DNA from 2 places in the Arthrobacter sp. B055-34 genome. Region 2 is predicted to be linked to the other one. Evidence: riboswitches for the same ligand, from Rfam matches in the RefSeq annotation. Region 2 holds a riboswitch; the other holds the start of a gene.

Region 1 (15,626 bases), on a different contig from region 2:
CGGCCGAGCCCTGATCCGGCGCCGGTGATAATGACGGATTTACCTGAGAACCGTTGCATGTTCTACCTTCTTTCCCCTTTGATGGTCCGGCTGGTTGGCCGGCTTCTATCTATGCAAACGCATGAATGGTGGCTAACCATCCAGAACCGGATGTGACTCTGCGGACATTACGCCGCCACGCCGCGGTTTTGTCCGTTGCACGCCTGATTGCGGAGGTGCACTGGTCTGGTTTCCCTGCGTCTGGCAGTGTGGAAGAAGTCAGTACTGGCCGGTGCCTGCAGGATGATCAAGGAGATATCTCGATGGTCGATTCGCTTTCTTCGATGGAACACCTTGACGACGGTTCTGGTGGCAACTCGGAAGCTGCCGAACCTGATGCCGTCCAGGAGGAGGCCCTCGAGCCGCACATTCCGGAAATCAACTTCGACGAGCAGTTCTATCCGGCCCGTCCGAGGGCGTTGCGTCCCAAAGCCCGGCGGCGGCACTTCAATCCAGGCCAGCCGCCGTTCGAGCCAGATGCCCGCAACAATGTCTACGTGGAGTGGCTGCGCAACCAGTCCATGCTCGGCGACGCCAAGGTGCTGGGCCGCCAACTGTCCGGCCAAGCCAGCATGTGGCAGAACCCCTTCGCCTGGCCGAATCCGCGGGCCGCGGTGGAGCGGGCCTCGGTGTGGTTCACCGCCTACCCGCTGTCCTTCATGACTAAGCCGGGTCAGTCCTTCCTCGGCGCCCTGGGGGACCCTGGTCTGTGGGAGGCATTTGAGCAGATCGGTATCAACGCCATCCATACCGGACCGGTGAAACTCGCCGGCGGGCTCTCGGGTTGGGAGCAGACGCCGAGCGTGGATGGCCACTTCGACCGGATCAGCATGGCGATCGATCCGATGTTCGGCACCGAGGACGAGTTCCGCGCGATGTGCCAGGTCGCCAACGACCACGGTGGAACGATCGTGGATGACATCGTGCCCGGACACACCGGCAAGGGCGCGGACTTCCGGCTGGCCGAGATGAACTTCCGCGACTACCCGGGCATTTACCACATGATCGACATCCCGGAGTCGGACTGGCACCTGCTGCCGGACGTGCCCGACGGCGAAGACGCCGTCAATATCGACGCCGCAACCGAACGCGCACTCCAAAAGGCCGGCTACATCATCGGCGAGCTGCAGCGGGTCATTTTCTACGAGCCCGGGGTCAAGGAGACCAACTGGAGTGCCACCGGCCCGGTCCTGGACGTTACCGGCCAAATGCGGCGGTGGGTGTACCTGCACTACTTCAAGGCGGGTCAGCCGTCGATCAACTGGCTGGACCCCACCTTCTCCGGCATGCGCCTGGTGATGGGCGACGCCCTGCACTCGCTGGTGGACCTGGGTACCGGCGCGCTGCGGCTGGACGCCAACGGTTTCCTGGGCGTGGAGAAGAGTGCCGAGGAAACGCCGGGCTGGTCGGAGGGCCATCCGATTTCCGAGGCCGCGAACCAGATCATCGGCAGCATGGTCCGCAAGGTCGGCGGCTTCACGTTCCAGGAACTGAACCTGAGCATCGACGACATCAAGTCCACGTCCGCCAACGGCCCCGACCTGTCCTACGACTTTGTCACCCGCCCCGGCTACCACCACGCCCTGGTCACCGCCGATACCGAATTCCTCCGGCTGACCCTGCGCCTGGCAATGGAGATCGGTGTGGACCAGGCCTCCCTGGTCCACGCGCTGCAGAACCATGACGAGCTGACCTATGAACTGGTGCACTTCACCACCAAGCATAAAGACGATATCTATGAGCTCGACGGCGAGGAAATGACCGGCGCAGAACTGGCCCATAAGGTGCAGCAGACCTTGCGGGACGGCATTACCGGGGAGGCCGCTCCCTATAACTTGGTCTTTACGGCCAACGGCATTGCATGTACGACGGCGAGCGTGATCACCGCGGTGCTGGGCATCAAGGACCTAAGCACCATCACGCCGGAGCAGACCATCGAGGTCCGCAAGGTGCACCTGCTGCTGGCCATGTACAACGCGCTGCAGCCGGGAGTCTTCGCGCTCTCCGGATGGGACCTGTGCGGCATGCTGACGCTGGACCGGTCGCAGGTGGCCCCGCTGCTGTCCCGCGGCGACACCCGCTGGATCAACCGGGGCGCCCATGACCTGATGGGCGTCAACCATACGGGGCAGGCTCCGACCTCCGGCATGCCCAAGGCTGTCAGCCTGTACGGGACGTTGCCGGACCAGCTCGCGGACGAGTCATCCTTTGCCCGGCAGCTGGCCAAAATCCTGGCCGTCCGGGAGCAGTACGGCATCGCGAAGAGTGCGCTGCTCGATGTTCCGGACGTCTCGCACCGGGGCATGCTGGTCATGGTGCACCAGCTTGAATCGGGCCATTGCGAAGTCACCGTCCTGAACTTCTCGGACCAGGAGATGGCCGGCACGGTGCGCTCCGAGCAGTTGGAAACCGGGGCCTTGGTGACCGATCTGTTCAGCGGCGAAGAAGTGGGCAGCGTGGATGACCTGCACAGCTTCTACATCCAGCTGGAGCCCTACCAGGGAACCGCGCTGCTGGTGACCCTGCCCGAAGAAGAGGAGCCGGCCGCAGAGGTTGCGGCTGAGGCGGAAGCGGGCGCGGACGAGGACGCGGGCACGGCTACGGACTGAAGCTGCGGCGCAGGCGCGGAGGACCCTGTCACGCCCTGATCTGGGGTAATGGTCAACGCGCGCCGAATGTGACCAGCATCTCACATAGAAACGCGGTAGGTGGGGAACCGGTTCGGGGCAGCCGGCGTTACCTTTCCGTAACTTTGCCTACCTTAAGTGTGTGTGAAATATGGCTGAAGACTCCTCCGCCGAAGATAGGCCGAAACTCCTCGGCCTTAACGGTGCCCAAACTATTGCCTCCGCCTTGGCTGCCGTGACCTCGGCCTTCGCGGGTTCTTTCCTCGGTGTCGCGGGAACCCTGATCGGCGCTGCCCTCGGTTCGGTCATCGCCACGGTAGCCGCAGCCATCTACGCCAGGACGCTGAGTTCTGCCGCCGTCGCGGCCAAGAAGACCCTGCCCGTGCCGCGGCTGCGCGGCCTGCGCAACGGCGGCCTGCCGGCGAGCGACGACGGGACCGAGCGTGCCGGTGTCTCCAGCGCCGTTGCCGACTTCAAGGCGAAGCTCACCGCACGCCGCTTCACGCCCCGGACCTGGGCCAAGATTGGAGTGGTCAGCGCAGCCTCCTTCCTGATCGCCATGGCTGGGATCACGATGGTCGAACTGGGAACCAGTAAGCCCATTTCGGCGCTGGTGGCATCGTCGACCAGCAGTGCGCCGACCGCCGAGCAACAGACCACCCTGGGCCGCGTCCTGACAGGCACCGCGGCCCCGGCCGAGGATGGCGGCGAAACCACGGAGCCCGGCGAGGCTGAGCCCGGGCAGGTCGACGACGGCGCTGGCCAGACCGGGACCACCGACGGCACTTCCGGCGGTACGGACGGATCGACGGGAGTCGAGGATCCTGCCACCGGCGAGACCGACGGTACTGCGCCGGTGGAGACCGTGCCTGAACCCGTTCCGGCGCCAGGCTCTGAAACCGGCGAAGTGGCGGAGCCGGAGGTCGTTACCGACCCGGGCGCCGGCCGGCAGGACACGGGCCAGCAGGAAACCGCCCCTGATGGCGGCGCCGTCGATCCGGCGCCGGTGGACGGCGGCGTGACCGAAGGCGACCAGACGGGCACCGGGCAATAAGGTTTGCCCAGGAGGCGCCGGCACTCAGGTGAGTGCCGGCGTCGCACGTTGTCTGCAGCGGATCCGCCGCTGACTAGGCCGTTAAGAAATGATGTTGCTTACGTCCCACCGGGCCGCTAATGTATGTGAGGCGGGTCACGAGGCTGTGGCCCGACGCTTTTGATCTGCGGCGGGAGAGTCCTGCCGGTACGTTCGTCAGGCGCCGTAGGAGCAACTCCTCCCCAGGAATCTCTCAGGCCCACGTACCGCCGCGGCTAGGCAACTCTGGAAAGCAGCCGGGAAACCGGCTCACCGACGGTGCAAGCGGCCCCCACGGGCGGCGGAAACTCTCAGGTCCCAGACAGAGCGGGGAGGAACCCGAATCATCGTGGCGTGTTGTGCGCTGCCTGAAATATGGAGTTCCTTATGACGATTCAGTCACCGTCCACTTTCCAGCAGGTCGTGTCCCCGAGCCTGAACAGCCAGCTGTCCGAGCTGGACCCCGAGGTCGCCGCCAAGATCGACGACGAACTCACCCGCCAGCGCGACGGCCTGGAAATGATCGCCTCGGAGAACCACACCGCCGCCGCAGTCATGCAGGCGCAGGGCTCCGTGCTGACCAACAAGTACGCCGAAGGCTACCCGGGACGGCGTTACTACGGCGGCTGCGAGCACGTCGACGTCATCGAGCAGCTGGCCATCGACCGAGTGAAGGACCTGTTCGAGGCGGCCTACGCCAACGTCCAGCCGCACTCCGGTGCCCAGGCCAACGCATCGGTCATGCACGCGCTGATCAAGCCCGGCGACACCATCATGGGTCTTAACCTGGCCCACGGCGGCCACCTGACCCACGGCATGCGGATCAACTTCTCCGGCAAGCTGTACAACGTGGTTCCGTACCAGGTCCGCGAAGACGACCACCGGATCGACATGGTGGAAGTGGAGCGGCTGGCCCACGAGCACAAGCCGCAGCTGATCGTGGCCGGCTGGTCCGCCTACGCCCGCCAACTGGACTTCGCCGAATTCCGCCGGATCGCCGACGGCGTAGGTGCCTACCTCATGGTGGATATGGCGCACTTCGCCGGACTGGTGGCCGCCGGACTGCACCCCAGCCCGGTGCCGCACGCCCACGTTGTCACCTCCACCACGCACAAGACGCTGGCCGGCCCGCGCGGCGGCATCATCCTGACCAACGACGCGGACGTCGCCAAGAAGATCAACTCGGCAGTCTTCCCGGGCCAGCAGGGCGGGCCGCTGGAGCACGTCATCGCCGGCAAGGCCGTGGCCTTCAAGATCGCCGCATCGCCGGAGTTCAAGGAGCGCCAGGAGCGCGTGCTGGCCGGAGCAAGCATCCTGGCCGAACGCCTGATGCAGCCCGATGTCGCCGCCAAGGGGATTTCCGTGGTTTCCGGCGGCACCGACGTGCACCTGGTGCTGGTCGACCTGCGCAACTGCGAACTGAACGGCCAGGAAGCCGAGGACCGCCTCGCGGCCATCGACATCACCGTCAACCGCAACGCTGTTCCCTTCGACCCGCGCCCGCCGATGGTCACCTCCGGCCTGCGGATCGGAACGCCCGCGCTGGCGACCCGCGGCTTCGGCGAAGCGGCCTTCACCGAGGTAGCTGACATTATTGCCGAAGCGCTGATCGCCGAGAACGACGCAAGCCTTGATGGACTGCGCAACCGCGTGGAGGCTTTGGCCGCCGCGCACCCGCTCTACCCGAACGTGGCACCGCTGGCAACAGCCGGCGCCTAACCGGGACTGGGCAGGGACCGCGGGGCCCCTGCCCAGGGGCCGGTCGCCGACATGGGGAAGCGACCGGCACCCTGAACCTGCATGCAACCCACACCCAGGGCCATCCAGCCATGCGAATATCCTCGCTCTGAAGGAGTAGTAAATGAAAGATGCAACAGTGCAGTCATCCGGGGCACCCCATCTGGAAAGACAGCTGAGCAACCGCCACATCCAGCTGATCGCGATCGGCGGTGCCATCGGCACGGGGCTCTTCATGGGCTCGGGGAAAACCATCTCCGCGGCCGGACCCTCCGTCATCTTCGTCTACATGATCATCGGCTTCATGCTGTTCTTCGTGATGCGGGCGATGGGCGAGCTGCTGCTGTCCAATCTGCATTACAAGTCCTTCAGCGATTTTGCGGGTGACCTGCTGGGCCCCTGGGCCGGATTCTTTACCGGCTGGACCTACTGGTTCTGCTGGGTCGTGACCGGCATTGCCGACGTCATCGCCATCGCAGGCTACGCCAACGAACTGGTTCCGGGCATTCCGCTGTGGATTCCGGGCGTGGTCACCATCGGCATCCTGCTGGTGCTGAACCTGGTTACCGTCAAGGCCTTCGGCGAGACGGAGTTCTGGTTCGCGCTGATCAAGATCGTCGCCATCGTGGCCCTGATCCTTACCGGTCTGTTCATGATCCTTTCGGGCTTCAAGTCCGAGGCCGGCCCGGCCACTGTCGAAAACCTGTGGATCCACGGCGGCTTCTTCCCCAACGAGTTCATGGGCTTCGTGGCCGGCTTCCAGATCGCCGTGTTCGCCTTCGTGGGCATTGAACTGGTGGGCACCACCGCTGCCGAAACCAAGGATCCCGAGAAGAACCTGCCCAAGGCTATCAACTCGATTCCGGTCCGCATCCTGCTCTTCTACGTAGGCGCACTCATCATCCTCATGGCAGTCACTCCCTGGACCCAGTTCGAGGCCGGACACAGCCCCTTCATCGGTATGTTCTCGCTGGCCGGGCTGGGCATGGCAGCGACCGTGATCAACCTGGTGGTCCTGACCTCCGCCATGTCGAGTGCCAACTCCGGCATCTACTCAACTTCGCGCATGGTCTTCGGCCTGGCGCAGGACGGCGATGCTCCGTCAATCTTCAGCAAGCTGTCGTTGCAGAAGGTGCCGCGCAACGCGCTGTTCCTGACCTGCGTGCTGCTGTTCGCGTCCGTGGCCCTGCTCTATGCAGGCGACGACGTCGGCAAGGCCTTTGGCATGGTGACGACGGTTTCCGCCGTATGCTTCATGTTCGTCTGGTCCATCATCCTGGCCAGCTACCTGGCCTTCCGCAAGCGCCGGCCCGGCCTGCACCAGGCTTCCAAATTCAAGATGCCCGGTGGCCCGGTGATGGTGTGGGTGGTCTTCGGATTCTTCGGCTTCGTGCTGTGGGCGCTGACCACACAACCGGATACGTTGCTGGCCCTGCTGATTACGCCCATCTGGTTCGCAGTTCTGGGCGCCGCGTGGGCGATCCTGCGCCGCAACCCGCTCCATGCAGCCCGCTACGAAACGTTCAAGGCAGGCGTCATCGCAGACCACGCCGAGGCGAAGGAAACCGCCTCAGTTTCCAGCTAGCGACGGCGGGAAACTGACGACGGCGGAAAGCGGCTATCGGACGGCGGTCGGGCATGGTGAATCCACCTGCCCGGCCGCCGTTGCGGTTCTCTAGAGCCGCCAGGCGGACTGGTAGCCGGTGTGGGTTTGATAGGGAAGCGCCATGTGCTGCAGAAAGGCCAGCATGTAGTCGTAGTCGCTGGCCGGTTCGTGGTCCCAGTCAACGTCCCTCACATGGGCGATCATCCGCCGCTTGGCATCGCACTCGGCCAGATTCTGTGCGAGGTGGTGCCGCAGGACCGTTTGTCCCACCATGCCGACGTCTGTCATCAGCGCCCGTATCCGAGCCTCGTCCTGCTGGATCCTCGCGAGCAGGAAATCGATAAGATCACCCATGTGGCCATCTTGGACCATTCCATGGGCAAAAGGCCATGGGCCATAATCGAGACCATGGCTATCACCGAGACCGATCTTGAACACCTGCGTCGATGCGTCGACCTGGCACGCGAAGCACTCGAGGACGGCGACGAGCCCTTCGGCTCGGTTCTCGTCGACGCCGGGGGCCACGTGCTTTTTGAGGATCGCAACCGGGTCAAGGACGGCGACCAGACACGGCACCCGGAGTTCGAGATTGCGCGCTGGGCCGCCGGCAACCTGAGTCCCGTGGAACGCGCCGCGGCCACCGTCTACACTTCCGGCGAACACTGCCCGATGTGCTCGGCCGCGCACGCCTGGGTCCGGCTGGGGCGGATTGTCTACGCCGCGTCCTCCGAGCAGCTTTGCAACTGGCTGGGGGAGTGGGATGTGGCTCCGGGGCCGGTCAACCCATTGCCCGTCCAAGCCGTCGCACCCGGAGTGGAGGTCGACGGCCCGGCAACGGAGCTGGCCGACGACGTTCAGGCACTGCACCGGAAGTTCCAGTTCCCGCAAGAATCTGCCTAGTTTCGGCATAGTCTCCCTGACCATTGCGCGTGGCGAATTGCCCAGTTCCCATTGACCGGCACGGTCCGGTGCTGTGCACTGTTGAGGTGGACACCCATCACAATGTGCTGATCATCGGTGGCGGCAATGCGGGCATTTCCCTGGCCGCCCGGCTCCGGCGCTACAAGGTTGAGGATATCGGGCTCGTCGAGCCGAGCCCGTGGCACTACTTCCAGCCGTTGTTTTCCCACATCGGTGCCGGGGCAGCCCAGATGAAGGAAGCCGTCCGTGAACAGCGGAAGGTGATGCCCCGCGGGGTCAACTGGATCCGTGGTGCGGCCGTGGACATCCAACCTGATGAGAACGCGGTGGTACTCGGCGACGGCCAGCGGGTGCGCTACAACCATCTGGTGGTGTGTCCGGGACTGCAACTAAACTGGCAAGCCGTTCCCGGGATGGCCGATGCCATCGAGTCCCCTTACGGAACGTCGAATTATGAGTCGCGGATGCCCACCAAGACCTGGGAGCTGGTCCGCCGACTGCGCTCGGGCACTGCGGTTTTCACCCAGCCCCCGGGCCCGGCCAAGTGCGCCGGGGCGGCACAGAAGATTGCCTACATGGCGTGCGACTTCTGGCGTGAGCAGGGCGTGCTGGGAGACATCAGGGTGGTCCTGGTGGTGCCAACGCCCACCGTTTACGGCGTCGACGGCGTAGATGCGGTGCTGGAGCGCAAAATCGCCGAGTACGGGATTGAGCTGCGGACCTCCACCACCGTGGCCTCCATAGAGGCAGCGGACCGGCGCATCCGGCTGCAAGGCCCCGGAGGCGGCGAAGACCTCGGCTATGACTTGCTCCATGTGGTGCCTCCGCAATCTGCGCCGGACTGGCTGAAGGCCACCACGTTGCCGGCCCCGGACGACCAAAGCGGTTGTGTGGAAGTGGACCCGGAACTGCTGCGGCACCGCCGCTACCCGAATGTCTGGTCCCTGGGAGATGCCGCCGCAACCCTGAACTCAAAGTGCGGTGGCGCCCTTCGTAAACAGGTCAAGATGCTGGCGCTGAACCTGAAGGCTGTGCTGGACGGGCGCGAGCCGGAGAACCGGTACAACCACTACGGCGTCTGCCCCTTCACGCTCACCCGCCACACCGTTCTTTTCGCCGAGTTCGACCACCAATACCGCCCGATGCCCAGTATCCCGTGGCTGAACCCAGCCAAGGAGCGGCGCTGGGCTTGGGTGCTGGACAGACGGATCTTCCCTCAGTCTACTGGCATTTGATTCTAAAAGGCCGTGCTTAAGGAGAACATGACAACGACGACGGCAAACCACACCACCCGAATCGTGCTGGCCGAACGGCCGCATGGTGCACCGACGGATCAGACTTTCCGGACGGAAACCGCAGAGCTCCCTGCGCTCGCCGACGGGCAGTTGCTTGTGCGCAACCGGTACATTTCGCTGGACCCCTACATGCGCGGGCGGATGAGCGCGGCGAAGTCCTATGCCACCCCAACGCCGGTGGGCGACGTCCTTCCGGCCGAGACGGTTGCCGAGGTCGTCGAGAGCCGCGACCCCGACTTTAAGCCGGGCCAGTTGGTGGCGACGTACGGCGGTTGGCAAAGCGCCGCCGTCGTTCCTGGTAAATACTCGCGTCCAGTCAGCGACAACGGGCAGCCGGAATCGACCGCGCTGGGCGTGCTGGGGATGCCGGGCTTCACAGCCTATTCCGGCATGGCGGAGATCGGACGCATCCAGGCAGGAGAGACCCTTGTGGTCGCGGCGGCAGCCGGACCGGTGGGCTCCGCCGTCGGGCAGTTGGCCCGTGCCGCGGGAGGGCGTGCGGTCGGCATCGCCGGCGGGCAGGAGAAGTGCGCCTACCTGGTCGATGAACTGGGGTTCGACGCCGCCGTGGACCACCGCTCCGAGTCTTTCGCGGACGAGCTGAAAGCCGCCTGCCCGGACGGGATCGACGTGTACTGGGAGAATGTGGGCGGCAAGGTGCTCCAGGCTGTGCTGCCGCTGCTGAACCTGTATGGGCGGATGCCGGTGTGCGGGATGGTTGCGCAGTACAACGCGACCGGCGCTCCGGAGGAGCCGGACCGGCTTCCCGGTTTCATGCGCACCGTGCTGAACCAGAGCCTGACCGTGCGCGGTTTCATCCAGACGGAATTCCGGGCGAAGCACTGGGATAACTTCCAGCGGGACATGGCTGAACTGGTCGCGGACGGCAGGATGAAGTACCGGGAGGACATTGTCGACGGGTTGGAGAACGCACCGTCGGCCTTTGCCGGGCTGCTGGAGGGCCGCAACTTCGGCAAGCTGCTGATCCGGGTCTGAGGACGCCCTGCTGGTCTTGGCGATTTCGGCCCGATCAGCAAGGTAACCGTAGCGGTAGGAGCGCCGGGCTGGTGGTGATGCGCCCGGTTGCGCCTCCATAGGCTCGGCAAACTCGGAGTCCCTTGTCTTCCAATCCTTCCTTCATCCGGTCCAGCGCCCTAGGATGGAAGCCCCGCCATTGCATGTGCATGAGGATTGTGCCGCCCTTTCGGCCAAGGGCGACGACGGAATCGACTACCTCGCTCCTGGACAGGCCGGTCCAGTCCCTGGTGCTGCCGGTCCAGAGCCAGGGCAACATGCCGACTCGGCGGTAGCCGCAGAGGACGGCCTCGTTGAGCCCGCCGTGCGGCGGCCGGCCAAAGTTGGTGGCAACCCCCGGTGCCCGCAGCTCGGCAGCCGCTCCGGCACAGTCGAACTGCCGGAGATCCCTGTGGCTGATGCTGTGATTGATGACGTATTGGCCGTGGCGCCTGGCCAGCGACACAATATCGGTTCCGTACTCGCGCCTAAAACTGGTTATGCAATCGCCTGATGGTGCCAGCACCAGCCCGATGTTCTCCCGTCGCGCGTAGTTGAGCACTGATCTGTAGGCCGACAACGTCCGTGGGCAATCATCAAACGTCAGCACCACCCGTTCGGTGTAATTCGGCCCATTGCGCATGTTGTATGCCGGAGCGGCGTTCGCCGCGCTGGGGAGGATCTGCCCGGCGAGGCTCAAGGCCACGATGGACAGCAATGCGGCGATTCGATGGCGGCGTTGCATGGCGCACCCGCTTTCCACCGGCGGCACATAACGCGGTGGGCCAGCGTTCCCCAATGACCAGCCGGATCAGGCAAGTATCCGCCCGGCTGCGGCCCGGGTCAACACTTTGAACCGGGCAAAATTCCGTCAGCGGTCAATGCAGTATGATCGGCATCACTTGCCGGAGGAAACGAAGGAGTTTTCGTGGGAATGGATGTTGCACCCGAGGTCCTGGGAGCGTCAGCCGCCGTCCTGGATGCTGCCCGCAGGGCATCGGTCAACTATGCGGACAGGGCCGCGGCCAACACGGACCGCTCGGGCTTTGTCCCGCAGTCCTTGCCGGACGGGGTGGTGTTCGCCGAATCGGTGGCGGACGTGGTGCAGGCGGTGGAACTGGCGGCCGCGCACAAGGTTCCGCTGGTGCCGCGGGGTGCCGGAACGGGTTTGGCGGGTGCATCCTCAGCGTCCGCGGGGGAGGTGGTGCTGGATCTCTCGCGGATGAACCGTATCCTCAGCGTCGATCCGGTCGAGCAGATCGCCGTCGTCGAACCCGGCGTCTTGAACGCTCATCTCAACACGGCCGTGGCCGAACACGGGCTGTTCTACGCGCCGGACCCGGCCAGTACGGCAATCTGTTCGATCGGCGGCAATATCGCCACCAACGCGGGCGGCATGCGCTGCGCCAAGTACGGCGTGACCCGCGAATCGGTTCTCGGGCTGCGCGTGGTGCTGGCCGACGGGCGCGAACTGCGCACGGGCCGTGACACCATCAAGGGCGTCACCGGCTACGACCTGAACGCACTGATGATTGGGTCGGAGGGCACTCTGGGCGTGGTCGTTGAAGCGACGCTCCGCTTGCGTCCACTACCAATAGCGACGGCGACCGTGGCCGCCTTCTTCCCCGACGTGGCCGCCGCAGCCGCAGCAGCTTCGGCGGTGATTGCCGCGCGGCTCCAGCCTTCTGTGCTGGAACTGGTGGACGGCCCAACCCTCGCCGCCATCGACGCCGCGCTTGGAACCAACTACCGCAGCCGCGGCGGCGCCTTCCTGCTTGCGCAGACGGACGGCTTTGGCGCCCACCTAGAGATGGACGTGCTGGTCAACGCCGTCGAGCCCTTCACTGCCGAACTGAAGCGCGCGGCCGATGCGGCGGAGGCAGAGGCGCTCCTGACGGCCAGGCGCGAAGCCATTCCTTCGCTCGAAAAGATGGGGCGGGTATCCATCGGGGACATCGGCGTGCCGCGCGGCCGGTTGGCCGAAGCAGTCACCGGGCTGGCTGAAATCTCCCGGCGGACCGGGGTGCGCATCTTTACGATTGCACACGCCGCGGACGGCAACCTGCATCCCATCATCGTGGTGGACCCGCATGAATCCGTGACGGAAGGCCCGGCCAAAGCAGCACTGGGCGAAATGTTCCGGCTGGCCCAAAGCCTGGGCGGAACGCTGACCGGAGAGCACGGCGTGGGCCTGCTCAAGCGCGACTGGCTCCGGGACGAACTCGGCGATGTCTCGCTTGAGGTCCAGCACGCCATCCGCCGCGCCCTAGACCCGCAGGGCATCCTCAACCCCGGCAAGGCGATTTGAGTACGTCAGCCAGCATGTCGTAGGCCAGCGGCATCCGAAGTCGCCGCACTGCTGTCAAGCCCCATGGAACCGGGCCCTCGGAGTACTCATAGGATAGGTACGTTCCCTAATCGACAGCGAATAGAGCAGACCCTCCATGGCACCGCCCCGCACCCAACGCATGCAACACCAGCAGCTCATCGTGACGTTGTACGGGCTTTATGGCGAAGGTACCGGCGGTTCGCTGCGCGTCTCCACTCTGGTTGCTATGCTCGCCGCACTGGGGATTGACCAGCAGGCAGCTCGGTCGACGGTTTCCAGACTCAAGTCCAAGGGCATCCTGCTCAGCCAAAAGGATGATGGCGTAGCCCGCTATGCCCTGTCCAAGGATATCCTTGACATCTTTATCGCATACGACCAGCGAATCTTCGCGCCGAAGCGATCGAAACCGGGCGATCCCTGGGCGCTCGTGGTCTTTTCAGTTCCCGAGGCAGAACGCAACCGGCGCTATGAACTGCGGGCGGAGCTGGCCAGTCTCGGATTCGGATTTGTCGCCGCGGGAGTTGCGATCGCGCCCAGCACCGTGATGGAGCAGGCAATGGAGCGGTTGGCATCCCGGAAGCTGGATGGCTACACCGAATACTTCTCCGGCGACTACCTTAAGGGCGGAGACATCCGGCAGCACGTTTCACAGTGGTGGGACCTGCAAACGCTGGATCAGGAGTATTCAGAGTTCATCGACCGGTATGAGGGTCTCGTCCAAGAATGGCAGCACCGTGCCAGCCTCGCCGAAGGGTTCTCAGCCGAGGACCGGCTGGATGCCTTCCACACCTACGTTCCTATGCTGACGATGTGGCGGAAGTTTCCGTACCAGGATCCGAATCTGCCTTTGGAGTACCTTCCGGAAGGTTGGAAGGCGCCGCGGGCCAAGAAGGCGTTCCTGACACTGCACGGAATTCTTGAAGAACCGGCAGCGGTTTATGCCGCAGAGTTGGTCCGCGCACGAGGTAACTGAGAACCGACGTGCGCCATCCAGGTGCGCACTGAGGACCACGACGGGGTGCATGGATCGATCGCAGCCAAATGGTCCAAGTCATGCGGAGATTCAAAATCAATTCGGCTTCCGGCTGCCCGGGCGCGCGTGACGAAATCCATCGAGTGACCTACGGGAACCCGCTGGTCCGCTGCCCCGTGCACTACCAGTGCAGGAGCTGAGAGAGGGAGTCTGTTCAGCGGCGAGGCCGACTCATACACAGCCGGGCCCTCTTCCGGGGAAAAGCCGAAGAATTCTGCGGCGGCATCTTCGCCCAGCCGCTCACGGTAGGTGCGGGTGACATCCGTGACCGGGGCCAAGGCGACGACGGCGTCCAGCAGGTCCGCCGTCAGTAACGCCAACTGCCCTCCTACGGAATGGCCGACGCCGATCATCGGCCCCTCATATTGTTTGCGCCAAGATGCAGCGGCAACGGCGGCAACGGCTGCCCTGACGTCATCCCCGGTCGTCGGCCAGCCACCGCCGTTGCCCTGACGTCGGTACTCAACGTTGGCGACCGCCCAACCATTCTGCGTAAGGTCACGGGCCAGAGGAGCCATAAGCGAAGCGTTGAACGCAGCACGCCAATAGCCGCCGTGGACGAGAACGGCTACACCCTGGGGAGGCCCGTCACCGTCTGGATCCCAGCACTCAACGGTCTGGTGACTGTGGGGCCCATAAGCCAACTGCAACGCAGGTGCAACAAGTCCTGATGGCATGCAAGATTCCTTATCGGTAGGTCCGGCGCCGGGACAATGAGGCCCGGCGCCGGCACACTGTCAGAGATTAGTCCAGCGATCACGCACCGGGAACTGAGCCCGGCGGCAGGAAGTCCACGTCGTGGAGGGCGGAGCGGCGGACTACTTCTTCCGGGTCTTCCAGATTGTGCAGCTGGTCGAAAAGCTCGGACAGTTTGCCGGCCGGACTGACCCAGAATAGCGACTTGCCCGGAGTTTCGCCCTTGTTGTAGTACGCATGCGGCAGGCCCATCGGCATGCGAACGGTGTCGCCAGGACCAGCGGTGGTCCACTCGCCGTCAAGGTACAGCGTGTAGACGCCTTCCATGATGAAAATGTGCTCATCCTGCATGGGATGGACATGCGGGGGAACTCCGGTGCCGGAGGGATCAAGGGACAGCCAGGCGAAGCTTGATGAGCTTTCAACCTTGGCGAGGTAGGTGTGGCCGAGCACATTCCACGTCTTATTCCCCATAGCCTCACTGGCCAGGGTGATGCCCTTGGGCAGGTCTCCGAGAATAATTTCCTGGTCTTGCTGCAGTTCCATTGCCGGTCCTTTCGTCGAATACGAGGTGCGGCCAGCATGGCAGATGGAAATTCAATATGCAATACCTATTGCGATCGCAAAAACTGCTACATATGATGTGAGTCACGTTCTTGTTGGCATGTCCGACATCAAAGCATCCGCTAAGCCACAGCACTCCTTCGAGTAGCTGTGGCACCGCCCGCCATCGAGGAAACGAGGGGCAGTATGAGCAATTCAGTACGAGGAATGACCGTCCACACTTTGGGAACCGGAGGCGGCCCCATTGTCTCGGGCAGCCGTGCCGGCACCAGCACTGTCGTCAAGGTAGACGACGCGGCTTACGTCATCGACTGCGGCATGGGCAGCATCCGGAATTATCGGTCCAGCTGTGCCTGGTCCGATTTGAGGGGGATTTTCCTCACGCACCACCATTCAGACCATATCTACGATCTAGGCTCCTTCCTGGTCACCGGATGGCAGGTGCCGGGGGAATCATTCAGTCGGCCAATAGAAGTCTTCGGACCCGGACGTCCGGCGCGGGTTCCTGCCCTGGATGCTGAACATGCAGTGCAGATTGATGCGCGGATTGCCGGACGGGCAATGACCGCAACTACCGACGTCGTTAATGCCTTGCTGGATAAGGTATTTGCGTCCGACATCTGCATCCGGATGGCGGACGAAGGGCGCGAGGAGCCGCACAACTGGGTCATTGCGCACGATATCGAGATTCCG
Region 2 (15,626 bases):
TCGCGCAGATCCAGGATGCACTCGTGCGCCACCAGACCGTCGTTGCCCGTGTACAGCACCGGGAAGTACTCGTTCAGCCGGGAGGCGATGTAGTTGCCTGCCAGCAGCGCGGTCTTGGTCGCGTTGGTCAGCCCTTCGCCGCCCATCATGGCCACGTAGGCCCAGGAGATCGGCAGCACGCCGGCGGAACCGTACTCGGAAGCCGAGACCGGCACGCCCTTGCCTTCGTGCGCGGCCAGCGCGGCATTGCCGGGCAGGAACGGCACCAGGTGCTCGGCTACTGCGACCGGACCGACGCCGGGGCCGCCGCCGCCGTGCGGGATGCAGAAGGTCTTGTGCAGGTTCAGGTGTGACACGTCGCCACCGAACTTGCCCGGCTGTGCCAGTCCGACGAGGGCGTTGAGGTTGGCGCCGTCGATGTAGACCTGGCCGCCAGCCGCATGGACAGCGTCGCAGACCTGGCGGACATCGGCGTCGTACACCCCGTGCGTGGACGGGTAGGTGATCATGATGGCGGACAGGCTGTCCTTGTGCTGCTCGATCTTGGCGTCCAGATCGGCGTGGTCGATGGTGCCGTCCTGGGCGGTAGCCACAACGACAACCTTCATGCCTGCGAGCACGGCCGAGGCGGCGTTGGTGCCGTGGGCCGATGCAGGAATCAGGCAGACGTTGCGCTGCTCATCGCCGCGGGACAGGTGGTAGCGACGGATGGCCAGCAGGCCGGCGTACTCACCCTGGGATCCGGCGTTCGGCTGGATGGAGACGCCCGCGTAACCGGTGATGGTCGACAGTCGCGCTTCCAGATCCTCGATCAGTTCGCGCCAGCCCTTCGTCTGGTGCGCCGGAGCGAAGGGATGGATGGAGGCGAACTCCGGCCAGGTCATGGATTCCATCTCGGCCGTGGCGTTGAGCTTCATGGTGCAGGAGCCCAGCGGGATCATGGTCCGGTCCAGGGCCAGGTCGCGGTCCGAGAGCCGGCGCAGGTAGCGCAGCATCTGGGTTTCGGAGCGGTGGCTGTGGAAGACGGGGTGCTGCATGTAGGAAGAGGTGCGCTGCATGCCCTGCTCCAGGCCGAAGCCTTCTGGCGTAGCCGACAGGCCCGCCGCGATGTCCTCGGCTGCACCGTCCACGCCGAATGCCTCGGCCACAGCAGACAGGTGCTCCGCCGTCGTCGATTCGCCGGTGGAGATGCCCACGTGATCGGCATCGATGACGCGCAGGTTAATGCCCTTGGCCTCGGCGGCCTTGATGACGTCGGCAGCCTTGCCCGGGACCTTGACCGTCAGCGTGTCGAAGAAGTGCTCGCTGGTCAGTTCCAGTCCGGCGCCCTTGAGGACGGAGGCGAGGGCACGCGCCTGGTTGTTGGCGTGCTGCGCAATGGCCTTCAGGCCTTCCGGTCCGTGGTAAACCCCATACATGCCGGCGACGATGGCCAGCAGTGCCTGCGCGGTGCAGATGTTGGACGTGGCCTTCTCGCGGCGGATGTGCTGTTCGCGCGTCTGCAGTGCTAGGCGGTAGGCAGGCATGCCGGCGTTGTCCTTGGACACTCCGACGAGGCGGCCGGGCAGCTGGCGCTCTACGCCCTTGTGCACAGCCATGTAGGCGGCGTGCGGTCCGCCGAAGAACAGCGGAACACCGAAACGCTGGGTATTTCCGACGGCGATATCCGCGCCCTGCTCGCCGGGAGGCGTGATCAGGGTCAGAGCCAGCAGATCCGCGGCCACGGTGACCATGGCTCCGCGTTCCTTCGCATCCGCGATCACCTTGCTGTGGTCGGCCACATGGCCGGACACGCCCGGCTGCTGCAGCACAATGCCGGAGATCTCGCCCTCGGGAAGACCAACGGAGAGGTCGGCCACCTCGATCTCGAAGTCCAGCGCTTCGGCGCGGCCCTTGACGATGGCGATGGTCTGCGGCAGCAGGTCTGCGTCCAGTACGGTCTTGCCGTCGGCATGCTTCTTGTTGGCACGGCGCATCAGCAGCACGGCTTCAGCCACGGCGGTAGCTTCGTCCAGCAGGGAGGCGTTGGCGATTTCCAAACCGGTCAGGTCGGAAACCATGGTCTGGAAGTTCAGCAGCGCCTCGAGCCGGCCCTGGGAGATTTCCGGCTGGTAGGGCGTGTAGGCCGTGTACCAGGCCGGGGATTCCACCACATTGCGGCGGATCACCGGCGGCGTGATGGTGTCGTAGTAGCCCTGCCCGATCATCTGCACAGCAGTGATGTTCTTGGCGGCGAGGGCGCGCAGATCTGCGAGGACCTCGGCTTCGCTGCGGGCAGCCGGCAACTCAAGCGGCGCGCTCTGGCGGATGTCCGCCGGAACGGCCGTGTCGACCAGGTCTTCGAGGCTGGTGTAGCCGAGCTGCTTGAGCATGGTCTCGGCGTCGCTGTTGCGCGGGCCGATGTGGCGCTCGGCAAATGTAGCAATGGTGGGTTGAACCGTCATGAAGGAACTCCAGTTATTGGCCGGCACGGTTGTACCAGATGGATCGGGTTCCTCCCCGCTCTGTATTGGACCTGAGAGATTCCGCGGAAACCTTTCCAAGTTCCGCTTGCACCGTCGGTGAGCCGCGCCGTCATGGTCGACTACTTTCCAGAGTTGCCTGTCTGCGGCGGTACAGGGGCCTGAGAGATTCCTGGGGAGGTATTGCTCCTACGGCGCCCGCTGACATTCATCCAGCAGGACTCTCCCGCCGCAATTCGAAGGCAAATATGCAGTTATGACACTTTTGAAGTGCGTTCTATCTTCTTGAATGGTAGCCGGTGAGGGCGAACACAAACAAGGCGGCCGGCATTAGCCGCGCGCTTCGCCGTGCTGGACCAGTCCTTTAACGTAGGCGGCCTGCCCGGCGTGTTCCAAACAGTCATCGATGACGCTGACAAGTCGGACTCCGAGGGTAACGTGCGGGTCCCAGCGTGTATCCACAATCCGGTCCAGTTCGTCTTCGGTCAGCGAGCCGATGAACTCGAGGCTTTGGCGATGCACGGCGTCGAAATACTCTGCCAGCAGGCTTCCAGATTCCACCGTGACGGCGCTGACTTGGTCCGAGGTGTGGCCGTAGCCGGTTTCATGTGTGTCCAGCGGAAGATCGAACAGTTCTGACCAACCGCCTGAGGTCCAGCGCTGCTCCACACCCGCGACATCGGCAATGTGATCGTCTTGGACCCGGGTCAAATGCCAGATCAGCCACGCGATAGAGTTGCCGTTTCCTCCGGGCCGTTCGGCCAGTTGGTTCGGGTCCAGTCCATCAAGCACTTCGTGGACCCGTTCCTGGATCCGGCCGAAAGCGTCTGCCAGCAGATCGTTGAATTTCATCTTCGCTCCTCGTAGATCCGGGATTGGCGGCAACGAACCCAGCCTATGCCTTACGCCCCCGGATGGTCCTCCAGATAGCGCGGTTTGCTGACAATGAAAGCACCGACGACGAGGACGACGAGCGATACGGCGAGCAGGTCGAACGATGTTGCCCATGTACCAGTGATGTCTTTCAGCAGCCCGAAAGTCAGCGGCCCAAGGCAGGCAACCGAATAGCCGATGCCTTGCGCGAAACCGGAAAGCGCACCCGAACCGGCGGTAGTCCGGGTCCGCAGGTTGACCAGCAGCAAGGCCATGGCGAATGTTCCCTGTCCCAGGCCAGCCAACGTGATCCAGAGGATCGTGCCCGATGAGGGTGACAACAGCAGGCCCGCATATCCGCCGGCGTAGCAGAGCACGAACAGGGCTGCTAGTGGGAAGGGATTGCGCATTCTGGCCGCCAAGTAGGGAACCAGCAGGCTGGTCGGCAGGCCAAGGATGGCGTAATAGGAAAGCATGGTGCCGCCCTGGGCCGCGTCCATTCCCGCGTCGAGCAGCAGCGGAGGCAGCCAGGTGAACATCGAGAAGGTGTTGGTGGACGTCCCGGCAAACACCATGGCCAGCCCCCACGCGACAGGAGAGGACCAGACACGGACCTTCGCGTGGGGCTTTGCGGCCGACGGGTTTTGAACGGCTTCGGCTCGCCGCGTTGCCCGCTCCCCCAGTAAGGTGGCTATCCATGGCACCAACGCCGCCATACTCACACCGGCCCAGATGCCGATCGACCAGCGCCAGCCGGACGTGTTGGCTAGCGGCACCGCCATCAGCGGGCTGAAAGCGGTACTCACCGCCAGCAGGGTCACGTACAGGGAAGTCACCAGGCCGATACGGTCCGGGAAGTACCGCTTGACCAGCGGTGGCATGACGATGTTGCCCAGCCCGTAACCCACCATGGTCACGGCGGAGAAGCCCAGGAACAGCGCCACGTCGGAGGCCAGCGCCCGTCCGATCTGGCCTGACGCGGCCAGCACCAGCGAACCGAGCAGGACCGCGGGTATGCCCAGTGCTCTGATCAGTGCCGGCGTCGTGAATCCTGCCACGGCGAAGGCAGCGGTCGGGAGCATGCCGAGAACGCCGATGGATGCAGGACCAAACGGCAGATCGTTGGAGATCTCCGCCAGCACGGGTGAAACACCCGAGACCGCGAGACGTAGGCTCAGAGCCATGATCAGGATGCCGGCGAGGACGATCAGGCGGCGGCGGAGAAGTCCAGGAACGGACGCGGTGTCCTTCGCTACAGGCTGATCCGTGATCTGGGGTTGGTTTGTTCTAGGCACTCTGATTTCCGTTTGCAGGCAGGCTGTGGCCGGCGGATGTGCCAGCTTCTTCACCATAGCTGTCGCGATGGCTGCCGCCGTCCCCACCTGAAGTCGATTAAGGCTCTCCGGAATTCTCGTCCCGGAAAAAACCTTCCGGGCCCTGGGGCCGGCGTTCCGCGCGACGGCCCTCTTCCTGCCGAGCACTTTCCAAGGTGCGATCCACCAGTTGCCGCCAGGGGCCGGTTACGTCTTGCTCCGGGAGGGAGGCCTCACGTTCGCCGGCGCTGATCCAGTACATATAACGGTCCGGCTGGTTCTGCGTCTGCGGGACATCGTCCCAAGGGCAGGATTCAATAATGGGCAGCCACTCGTCACGCAGTTCGGGCTGACCCACTTCAACTGCCCAGCGCCTCGTCAGACCCGCGAATCCGCCGGTGCGCTTGACGCTGATCCTCATCCCAAGACGCCCACCTCAGTCCAGGCCGCCGTTACGGCCTTGAGTTCCTCTGAGTCCTTACCGTAGCGGCTTTCCGCCGCACTTTCAGTAGCTGCCGCGAAACCTGCAAAGTCCGTATCCGCCACGACTTCCGTACCGGTGATCGTGTCGTACCAAATCAGGCCGGCTCGTTCCCAGGCGTTCCCGCCCAGGATCGAGGCCAGCCGGTAGAAGGCATGGTTGGGAATGCCTGAGTTCAGGTGCACTCCCCCGTTGTCGTCCGTGGTGTCGATGTAGTCCGCCATGGTGGCAGGCTGTGGATCCTTGCCGAGCACGTCGTCGTCGTAAGCAGTGCCCGGCGCCTTCAGCGAGCGCAGGCCGTCGCCGCTGACTTGGTCGGTGAACAGGCCTTCGCCGATCAGCCAGCTAGCGTGGTCCGCACTGTGCCCGAGCTTGTACTGCTCCACCAAGGCAGCGAAGACGTCCGAAATCGACTCGTTCAGTGCGCCGGGCTGGCCCTGGTAGACCAGGTTGGTGGTGTGTTGCGTGATGCCGTGGGTCAGCTCATGCCCGATGACGGACAGCGATTTGGTGAAGCGCTGGAAGACGCGCCCGTCGCCGTCGCCGAAAACCATCCGCGTGCCGTTCCAGAACGCGTTGTCATAGTCCTCGCCATAGTGGACGGTGGCGTGCAGGATTCCGCCCCGGCCATCGAGTGCATTGCGTTGGTAGGCGTCAGAGAAAAGCTCGAAGGTGGACCCCAGCCCGTCGTAGGCTTCGTTGACCGCGACGTCTTCAACCGGGCCGTCTCCCTCGCTGCGCACGCGGATACCGGGCAGCCGTTCCATGTTCTGGGCGTCATTGATCTGCCGGGTGGGATTCAGCCCTGTAGCCCGGATGCGTTGCGACGGCAGGAGGGTGGGCAGGGCCGGCATCTGCGCACGTTTGACGTTACGGTTCCGGCGCATGGCTGCATCCCGGACCAGGGCACGCTGGGCAGCTTCCGCCACAGGCAGCAGGGACCGGTCATCCAACCGGGCGAGCCGTCGGAGCAGGTACGGCGGAACAATAGAACAGAACATGAGGACCTCCTTGCGTTGCCCCAAGCCTATGGTCCGGGTGTGACAACCTGTGGCAGCCACGGCATACGGGTATTCGTGCTCCATGACCCCCGCTACGCTGGCAGTATTTAGCCGAAACGATTAAGTGCGAGGGAACCGATGAAATCGAGCAAAATTGCCGTAACTTCTTTCCTGGCCCTGGTGGCCTTGACCGGTTGCACGACCGCGGGCCCGTCCGGCGATGGCAGTTCCGCTTCGGCCTCGCAGTCGGACGAACCATCACGTTTGGAGACCGTTGCAGACAGCGGCGTGCTCAAAGTGTGCACCACAGGGGACTATCGACCGTTCACGTATCTGGATCCGGAGACGGGGGAATACACCGGGATCGACATCGATATGGTTGAGGACTTGGCCCAGCGACTGGAAGTGGAAGTTGAGTTCGTCCCGACCACCTGGGCAACCTTGATGCCGGACTTTCTGGGCAAATGCGATATCGGCGTTGGCGGCATTTCCATCTCCTTGGAACGGGCTGCCCAGGCGTTCTACACTGAGCCGACTCTGGACGAAGGGAAGACGCCGATCACGCTGTGCGAAAACGTTGAGAAGTACGACACTGTGGAGGAGATCAACCAGCCTGGTGTCCGTTCGATCACACCAATCGGCGGGACCAACGAGAAGTTCGCCGACGAACATTACCCCGATGGCGAGATCATCCGCTACGAAGACAACAACACCATTTTCGACGAAATCATCGCTGGTCGCGCGGACGTCATGACAACGGACGCATCGGAAACAATGTGGGTGGCGAACGAGCATCCGGAGCTCTGCGCCGTCCATCCTGAGGAGCCATTCAACTTCTCGCAGAAGGCCTACCTACTTCCGCAGGGTGACGTCGAATTTCGCGAATACGTGGACCAGTGGCTGAACATGGCCAAGAACGACGGCACCTACGATGCAGCCAAGGCCCCCTGGTTCGGCTAGGGCTACCCGCCGGATACGCTAAGGAAATGCCTGAGTCTGCCGCCGCGCGCAAAAGAATGCCAACTTGGGCGATCATCGCCGTCCTGTGCCTGTCCGGTACAACCGTCTCGCTCCAACAGACAATGGTCATCCCGCTGCTGCCCGAGTTCGCGCAACTGCTCAATGTCTCCATCGACGATGTTTCCTGGCTGGTCACCGCCACTCTGCTGACCTCTGCCGTCGCGACACCGATCGTGGCCAGGCTGGCGGATATGTTCGGCAAGCGGCTGATGATGCTGGTCTGCATCATCCTGATGACAGCCGGTTCCGTGGTAGCCGCGCTCGGCGGCGACTTTGCCACCATAATTGTTGGCCGCGCCCTGCAGGGGTTCTCCTCGGCGTTGATCCCGGTAGGCATCAGCATCATGCGCGACGAGCTCCCGCGGGAAAAGGTCGGCAGCGCGATTGCCCTCATGAGCGCCACGCTGGGCATCGGCGGCGCCCTCGGCCTGCCCTTGGGCGGTACCCTTTACCAGCAGGCCGGCTGGGAATCAGTGTTCTGGCTTTCCGCCGTCGTTGGTGTGGCCATTCTCGCCGCGGTCTACCTGGTGGTCTCGGAATCCGAGGTGCGGACCCGCGGCCGGTTCGATTACCTCGGCGCCAGCATGCTCTCCATCGCGCTGACCTCGCTTCTGCTGGCCATCTCCAAGGGTGGCACCTGGGGCTGGGGCGACGAACTGACCATAGCGCTGTTCATCCTGACGATTGTGATCCTGGCGGCCTGGATTCCGTATTCGCTGAAGGTCAGCCAGCCGTTGGTCGACCTGCGCACTTCGTCCCGGCGGCCGGTGTTGTTGACCAACATTGCCTCCGTCCTGGTGGGCTTTGCCCTGTTCGCGAACATGCTGCTGAGCACCCAGCAACTGCAGCTGCCCGCTTCGGTGCCGCACGGGTTCGGGCTCGACCCTGTCACGGCAGGCCTGGCGATGGTTCCGTCCGGACTAGCCATGGTCGCCTTCTCCCCCGTATCCGGCGCCATGATCAACCGCTTCGGTGGCAAAACCACGCTGATTGCCGGTTCGGCGATCATGGCCGTGGGGTATGTGGGCCGTGTCTTCGTCAGCGACTCGGTGGCCGCGATCATTATTGGCTCCACCGTTGTCAGCGTCGGCTCCGCGGTGGCCTATGCCGCGATGCCGAGCCTGATCATGGCCAATGTGCCGATCACCGAGACGGCCTCCGCCAATGGCCTCAACGCGCTGCTGCGTGCCATTGGCACCTCGACCTCGAGCGCCGCCGTCGCAGCCGTCTTGGCGTCGGTTACGGTCAGCGTCAACGGGGGCGAGCTGCCTGCCATGGAGGCTTTCCAGGACGTGTTCTGGATTGCGGCCGTGGCCTCGCTCGTGGCCTGTGCCGTGGTGTGGTTCGTGCCCAGGTACGAGGCGGTGCCTGCGGCCGAAGGCGTTCCGGTCGAGACCGCCGCCCTCGCCGTCACCCAGGCCGGCAACAGCGCGGAAACCGTGGTGCACGGGCGCGTGCTGCACACCGACGACCAGGCCATTCCACACGCCGTCGTCACGGTCATGAAGACCTCCGGCGAGCCCGTGGACTGGAGCAGGGCAGCGAACGACGGCGGGTTCTCCCTTGCGCTGCCAGGGCCCGGCGAGTATCTGGTCGTGGCTAATGCGGACGGCTGGGTTCCCACTTCCAAGGTGGTCAGGTTCACCGGTTCCGAACGCGATGAGCAGATCCGGCTGACGCAGCGGCTGACCATCACGGGCTGGGTGCTTCGGGGCGGGGCCGCGCTGCCCGGCGCACTGGTCGCGCTCAGCGCACACACGGGCGAGTACATCGCCTCCACCAAAACCAACGACGCCGGCCGCTACGAACTGCGGCTTCCGCCCACGGGAAGATACGTGGTCACTGTTGTCGAACCCGACACGCAGTACACCCAGTCCCGGAAGCTGGTGATGACGGCCGAGTCCTCCGTGGTGAATTTCGATCTGGTCGGCAAGGCTAGGGAAACCACGCTCTAGCCGGAAGTTCTTTCGCCCTAGCTTGCCGGCCTACATGTCCCCGGTTCGCAGCTCCTCCGTCAAAATCCAGAAGACCTGCCGCAACCGTTGGACGGCGGCGTCAGGTTCCTGCCGGCGCAGCAGCGCAACTGCCTCCTTCCACCCGTCCGTCCAGATGTAATAAAGTTCCTCCCGCTGGTAGAGGAACAGCCGGCCCAGGGAACGGGCCAGCACATGCTCATTCACGGCGCGCAGCTCATCGTGGTCGGCGGCATCAAGGATTATTTCGATCAATCCCCTCAGCGTGGTGTGGGCGGCCAGCATGTCGCCGGTTTGGAGCGCGCCTTCCAGGTGCTCGGCGGCTGCCGCCATGGCCTCGACATCGTCCTCGCCCAGCCGCGCAGCCGAGCGTTCGAAGACCGCAACCAGGACAACCCCGAGAACATCCAGCAGCTGGACCGCATGGAGCTCGTTGAGCACGGCCACCCGGCGCCGTTTGTTCGGCAGGCTTTCGATCAGGCCCTCGGTGATCAGCTCCGTCACCGCTTCCCGGACCGGCGTAATACTCACTCCCAGCCGCTCGGCCAGCTCGGCATCCTTAACCGGGGCTCCCGGCGGAAGCTCACCGGCCAGGATTTCGTCTCGCAGTTGCCGGGAGATTGCCGCCCGTCGCGTCGCGGGAACGTCACTGCCCATGATGGCCTCCTCGTCATCGCCGGCTGCCAGTGAAAACGTCACATATAGGTAATATGGCGCATTTGTTGGCATCAATGCATTCTTCATCCTAACCTTATGAGACCTGCATCACAGCGTCGTGGGGCAGGGTCAAACTTCATTTCAGATGGGTGTTCGGCCCGGGGCGGGGTTGGATGGACTTTTGCCCCTGATGCTCCGGACGGGACCAGCATGAACAAAAAATACTCGGCGTCGGCCGAAGCCAATAGCCGACACCCTCAGGACTGGGGCCGCGCGATGGCTGCGGCCATGACGGATCTGGTGGAACAACGCCGCGAAGACGGCGGGCGGGTGGACCACGAGGACCTGTATGGCGAAGACCTGCATTTAGTAATAGGCGCCGTCCGCGGTGGCGTCGAAATCACGCTTACCTGGCAGCCCGAAGGCGAGCCGGAGGACGACGGCCGCCGCTACAACGGCTAGCTGCCCAGCGGCCGCCGCGCAATCCTGCCCAACGCATGGGGCGTCCGCACCACCAGGGAAGGCTTGAGCACCTGGTGCTGCTGCGGCCCCTCGTCCGCCGGCTGGCCGGCCAGCACATGGGACAGTACCGCGATGATGCGCCGGGCCGCATCGGCAACGGGCGGGGCCACGCTGCTCAGGCCCACGGCCGCAGCAACCGGAGTGTCATCAAAACCGACGACGGCGGGTTCCTGCTCCGGCGGCAACACCGCCCGCAGCTGGGCGAAGGCACCCAAAGCCAGCGAATCGCTGGCACAGACCAGAGCGGTGACTCCATTCGCCAGCAAGCCGTCAACCGCCGAGGCTCCGGCCGCTACGTCGTCGTCCGTTGCCGTACTCAGCTCGTGCAGGCTTCCGCCCTTGCCGGCTGCTTCCATGGCACGGTGCCAGCCGGCCCGCCGGTCGTCCCCCAGGCCTTCGTCCGGCCGCCAGCCCAGGAAGCCGATCCGCCGGTGGCCCTGCTCGAGCAGGAACCCGGTGGCACTCTCGGTGCCAGCTGCGCCGTCAATATCCACCCACGGATGGGCCGACGCAAACGGATCCTCCGTGCGGCTCCAAGGCCGGCCGAAGGCGGCGAAGGGAACGGCATGCTCCTGCAGCCAGGCTGTCCGCGGATCCCCGGCATGGGTGCCAGTCAGCACAAAGCCATCCAGGTCCGCCACGTGCAGCAGCTCGTCGATGTGGCGGATTTCTTCCTCGTCATCGCGCGCGCTGTACAGGGTCAGGCGGTAGCCCGCGTCCTGGGCGGCTTCCGTCAGCGCGTGGAGAAAGCGGTCCTGCACCGCGCCGTTGATCCCGTCGGTAACAGGCGTCAGCCGCAGGCCCAGATCCATCGACCGGCGCGTTCGCAGCTGGCGGGCAGCCGCACTGGGACGGTATCCGCTCTCCCGGACGGCCTTGAGGACCCGTTCACGGGTGGCCGGCTTCACCCGCTGCGGTGCGTTGAGCACGTTGGACACTGTCTGGCGGGAGACCCCGATAGACTCGGCAAGACTGACCAGAGTGGGTTTCTTCTGTGTCATCGGGTCCCTTTTCTGTGGACTTCCGCGCTGGCTAACGCCGGTGTCCGTGCTGGCCGCTACGTAACCAACGAAGACGGGGTGTTGCATCGGAGGGGGTATCTGCCAAGATGTAAACACCACAGTATGAACGTTCAAATGAGGTGTCAATGACCGACGGGGACTGAACGGCAGCTCCCTGAAGGAGCCCTCCCTCCACCTCAGCACCACCGGCACGAGGCCGGCAAGTACACGCTAAACCCAAGGAGCAGCCATGGCTTTCCAGCAGCCCTACCTGCACGATCTCACCGGCGTTTTCACCGCGCCTATCCAGGTCTGGAGCGACCACCACGGCCAGATCCGCGGCGAGGGTGCCCAGGGTGCCTACTGCGGGGACGACAGGGTTCTGGCGCGGGCCGTCCTCACTGTCAATGGCCACGAGCCCGAATGGGTCTCCACCCAGCTGAACTCCACCGAACACGTGGACTTCATCCATTTCATCCGGGTTCCCGCCAACGTCGCCGACCCTCTGGTGTCCATCATCCGGGGCCGCTCGGTTGATACGGGACGGCTGGCCGAGACCCTGACGTTCAAGTCCGTACTGGACGAATCTGTGACGCTGGACGTGAAGATGGAACTGGTCGCCGATGCCCTGCCGATGGACCAGATCAAAGCAGGCCTGGCCTTGGCCGCAGGATCCGTGGCGCCGGAAGACCGCCGCTGGCGCTGGCGGGGCCAGGACACCAGCGCGGAGCTGACCGCGGAGGGGGCCGAGCTGGCCTTCATGGGTAGCCAGGTTGTGCTCAGCTGGCGTATCACACTCCAGCCGGGAGACGCCGTCGAGCTTGGCTGGTCGCTGGCCGTGTCCGACAAAGGCGCGCCGATGATTGCCGCCGGCGGTCAGTCGCTGCGGACTCCGTCCGTGGCAGGCGACCCGCGACTCATGCGGCTGATGACGCGCTCGATCAGCGACCTCAACAGTCTGCGGATCGCGGACCGGGAGCGTCCGGCACACGCGTTCCTTGCCGCGGGCGCGCCGTGGCACCTGACCATGTTCGGCCGGGACGCCCTGATGGCCGCCCGTATGCTGTTGCCCATCGATGCCACGACAGCCGCGGGAACGCTGCGGGCTTTGGCGGGACGGCAGGGTACTGATGTGGTGCCGGAAACGGGTGAGGAACCGGGCAAGATCCTGCGCGAAGTCCGCCGCAGCACCTTCGTCATGGGTCCCGGTGGGACAGTTATCGCGGTGCCCCCGGTTCAGTATGGCAATATCGACGCCACCCCGCTGTGGATCATCCTGCTCCATGATGCCTGGCACTCGGGGATGCCGGAGGCCGAGGTCAAGGCACTGCTGCCGCACCTCGAGGACGCCCTCGGCTGGATGCAGCACTACGGCGATTCCGACGGCGATGGTTTCCTTGAGTGCGCCGGTGCTCCCAGCAGCGAGCTGGCGGACCAGGGCTGGAAAGATACCGCTGGCTCGATCCGCTGGCATGACGGCACACCGGCGGCAGGGCCGGTCGCGCTGGCTGAGGTGCAGGGTTATGCGCATGAAGCTGCTACCGTTGGGGCCGAGATGCTGGACCACTTCGGCCGGCCGGGCTCGGGCGAATGGCGGGCCTTTGCCTCCGATCTCGCGGATCGTTTCCGGGAGAAGTTCTGGTGCACCGACGACGCCGGCCTCTATCCCGCAATCGCCCTCGACGCTGACAAGAAACCAGTGGACTCCATCGCTTCCAACATGGGTCACTTGCTCGGTACCGGTCTGCTGAACGCGGAGGAAAAGGCCGCCGTCGTGACCCGGTTAATGGATCCTTCGATGTTCTCCGGCTACGGCATCCGGACCCTGTCCACCACCAATGGCGGCTACTGGCCCACCCGGTACCACGCCGGCTCCGTATGGACCCACGACAGCGCCTGGACTCTGCTGGGCATGCTCAAAGACGGTTTCGAAGACGAGGCGGCAAGACTCGCCGGCGGCATGCTGGACGCGGCCGAAGGTTTTGACTGGCGCCTGCCGGAACTGTTTTCCGGCGATCCGGCCGACCGGAGGTGGCCGCCCGTGCCGTACCCGGCGGCGTGCCGTCCGCAGGCCTGGGCCGCGGCATCAGCGGTGCCGATCGCACAGGCACTGCGTGGCTTCAACGTCCTTGGCTAGCCGGCTGACGGGCGAGTGCGACGTTTCGCTGCTCTGCCGCGCAGTCCACGCTGAGGTGCCGGCGGACTTTGCCGCCGGCACCTCAGTTTGTGGATAGGTTATTCAGGATGCACTGGGACCGGTAGGCCAGCGCAGCAGCGCGGCCACCTTGGTTCCTTCCGACAACACACCGGATGGAACGAGGGAAACCTTCGCGTCCGTCAGGGCTGCGGCCCGCACCATGGCTGCCGGCGCCGAAATGGTTCCGAGCACCTGGCCATCCAGCGCGTTGGCCTTCTCCGTGGCGATCCACGGTTCCTTGTCCAGGGCCAACGCTTCATGGTCTGCGAGCGCGGCGTCCTCAAGGATCAGTCGTTCCACCTGGGCCTGTTGCAGCGCCGTCACCACATTGCCGTAGCCGGTTGTGGACTCCGGGTTGTCCTGGCCCTGCTGCATTTCCAACCGGCTCAGAATTTCCTGCTGCTGCTGTGCCCAGACCTCTGCCACCAGCCGGGAGACTTCCTCCTGGAAAACTTTCTGGTCTGCGCCGCCGGTGCGGGTATGCGACTCCACCGTTGCTTCGATGGACCGGCTCGCTTCGGAGAGCTGGTTGACTACAAGTTCGCGCGCCCGGATGTCGCCGGCGACGACAAGCAGCCGTGGCCGGCAGGTACTGACAACGCGGTCAATGGCACCGGCGATCTCGTCCGCGTTCTTGCGCCAGATCTCTTCCGTCCGGTGCTGGCGCCTGCCTTGCTCCCAACCGCCGGTCGGGACTTTCTTCAGGTTTTCCTTCGAACCTTCAACGGCATGTTCCTCGGCCACCCCGTTGCGGCGGGCATACTGCAGCCGGATCTCGCCGCCGTCACGTCCCACTTCGGCCACTATGTAGGGAAAGTCATCCCCGCGCTGCTTCATCAGCGGAACCAAATCCGGCACGCTGTCCACGGAAATCTTCTCCGGTCCGGCCAGCGGCCCGGGCAGGATCTCATTGACTTCAATGTTGCCGTCGCGGACCAGCACAAAGCGGCTGACCGGGGAGGGCACGCCCGTTGCCGGGGAAATCGCCTCCTCGACGGCCTTCAGGTCCTGCTTGGAAATGCCTTGGCCCGAGAGGACTTCGCGGACCCGGTCCGGCAGGACGTCCCCGGCTCTCAAGGTGTCCACGGTGCCGGTACTGGCGTCAACGTAAACGGTGGTCCACGGTCCGCTCTTTTTGAACAGTTCCGCGTAGGTATTGAGCTGCTCGGCCATTAGCGGTCTCCACCATCCTTTTCTGCCCTGTCAGCTTTGCCCTGCTGGGCATTCCTGATGGCTGAATCGTTCCGTATGGCATCGAGCACTTCGGGACTGTCCGTCTCGTCCGGGAAGGGTTCTGTCTCGCGGAATTCTTCTGCGTGTCCTGGTTTGCTGCCCTGGATCAGACTCTGGTCTTCATGTTTCATCTGGTCGTCCAGCTCGGAACCGTGTTTGTTACTGCCCCGCTCTACCATGGTGATCTCCTTCCCACGCGGCGTACCGCGCGCTGTATCGATCGGTAATCCTCACCGTAGCACCGGCTCCAACCCCGTGGAAGGGCCCGTCCCACAACCGTAGGACCGTAGGCAGAATCGGCAGAAAACGTCCGCGGCATGCCAAGTTCCGGGCGGAAATGTGCGCCTGTGGAGGGACACTGCCGGGGCCGCCAGCGGCTGTTCTGAGGCAGGACAACGACGGCGGTAAGTTGCGCCGTCGTTGTTTGGCATGCGGTGTTAAGCGCCGCTGCCCCAGGCCTCGACCAGCAGCCGGTAGGAGTTTTCGCGCACCTGCCGGTCGTAGGCGTAGGTGACGACCATCAGCTCATTGACGCCGGTGGCCTCGATGAGTTCGCGGAGCTCGGCGCTGACCGTTTCCGCGGTTCCGACCGCCCCCGCGGAAAGCCGCGCCTGCACCATTGCGGCTTCACGCGGATCCCAGTCCGCCATGGCGTCCGCCCGCGGCGGCTGGACCGGACGGCGTCCTCCGGTGATGATGTCCCGGACAACCTGCTGATGCGAGGAGAACTGGAATGCGGCTTCCTCGGCGGACTCCGCCACCAGCACGTTCACTCCGGCGATCACGTACGGCTGGTCGAGCTGGGCGGTTCCGGCGTCGGGATCGAAGTACTGCTTGTAGACGGCGATGGCCTCATGCAGCGATTCCGGCGCGAAGTGCGAAGCCGCGGCAAA

The links. A riboswitch is a leader RNA that binds a small molecule or an ion and turns the genes downstream of it on or off. The one in region 2 is predicted to bind glycine.
Positions count from the first base shown of each region.
Region 1: linked by a shared signal. The riboswitch ahead of glyA (serine hydroxymethyltransferase) and the one ahead of gcvP (aminomethyl-transferring glycine dehydrogenase) in region 2 are both predicted to bind glycine.

Region 1 covers NZ_JBNHFQ010000008.1:76,476-92,101, forward strand. The annotation lists gene AC5RWO_RS15700 (SDR family oxidoreductase) at 1-59, opposite strand, end outside; gene treS (maltose alpha-D-glucosyltransferase) at 303-2,648, shown strand; gene AC5RWO_RS15710 (hypothetical protein) at 2,818-3,720, shown strand; glycine riboswitch at 3,881-3,978, shown strand; gene glyA (serine hydroxymethyltransferase) at 4,126-5,457, shown strand; gene AC5RWO_RS15720 (amino acid permease) at 5,600-7,060, shown strand; gene AC5RWO_RS15725 (DUF6221 family protein) at 7,151-7,435, opposite strand; gene AC5RWO_RS15730 (nucleoside deaminase) at 7,490-7,981, shown strand; gene AC5RWO_RS15735 (NAD(P)/FAD-dependent oxidoreductase) at 8,068-9,237, shown strand; gene curA (NADPH-dependent curcumin/dihydrocurcumin reductase) at 9,265-10,293, shown strand; gene AC5RWO_RS15745 (polysaccharide deacetylase family protein) at 10,328-11,056, opposite strand; gene AC5RWO_RS15750 (FAD-binding oxidoreductase) at 11,246-12,619, shown strand; gene AC5RWO_RS15755 (PaaX family transcriptional regulator) at 12,756-13,613, shown strand; gene AC5RWO_RS15760 (alpha/beta hydrolase family protein) at 13,577-14,350, opposite strand; gene AC5RWO_RS15765 (cupin domain-containing protein) at 14,430-14,915, opposite strand; gene AC5RWO_RS15770 (MBL fold metallo-hydrolase) at 15,120-15,626, shown strand, end outside.
Region 2 covers NZ_JBNHFQ010000007.1:199,547-215,172, forward strand. The annotation lists gene gcvP (aminomethyl-transferring glycine dehydrogenase) at 1-2,444, opposite strand, end outside; glycine riboswitch at 2,495-2,601, opposite strand; glycine riboswitch at 2,602-2,701, opposite strand; gene AC5RWO_RS14910 (mycothiol transferase) at 2,793-3,314, opposite strand; gene AC5RWO_RS14915 (MFS transporter) at 3,365-4,630, opposite strand; gene AC5RWO_RS14920 (protealysin inhibitor emfourin) at 4,728-5,069, opposite strand; gene AC5RWO_RS14925 (M4 family metallopeptidase) at 5,066-6,130, opposite strand; gene AC5RWO_RS14930 (transporter substrate-binding domain-containing protein) at 6,269-7,090, shown strand; gene AC5RWO_RS14935 (MFS transporter) at 7,117-9,105, shown strand; gene AC5RWO_RS14940 (GntR family transcriptional regulator) at 9,136-9,852, opposite strand; gene AC5RWO_RS14945 (hypothetical protein) at 9,991-10,242, shown strand; gene AC5RWO_RS14950 (LacI family DNA-binding transcriptional regulator) at 10,239-11,303, opposite strand; gene AC5RWO_RS14955 (glycogen debranching N-terminal domain-containing protein) at 11,554-13,440, shown strand; gene AC5RWO_RS14960 (baeRF2 domain-containing protein) at 13,543-14,673, opposite strand; gene AC5RWO_RS14965 (hypothetical protein) at 14,673-14,912, opposite strand; gene AC5RWO_RS14970 (LLM class flavin-dependent oxidoreductase) at 15,171-15,626, opposite strand, start outside.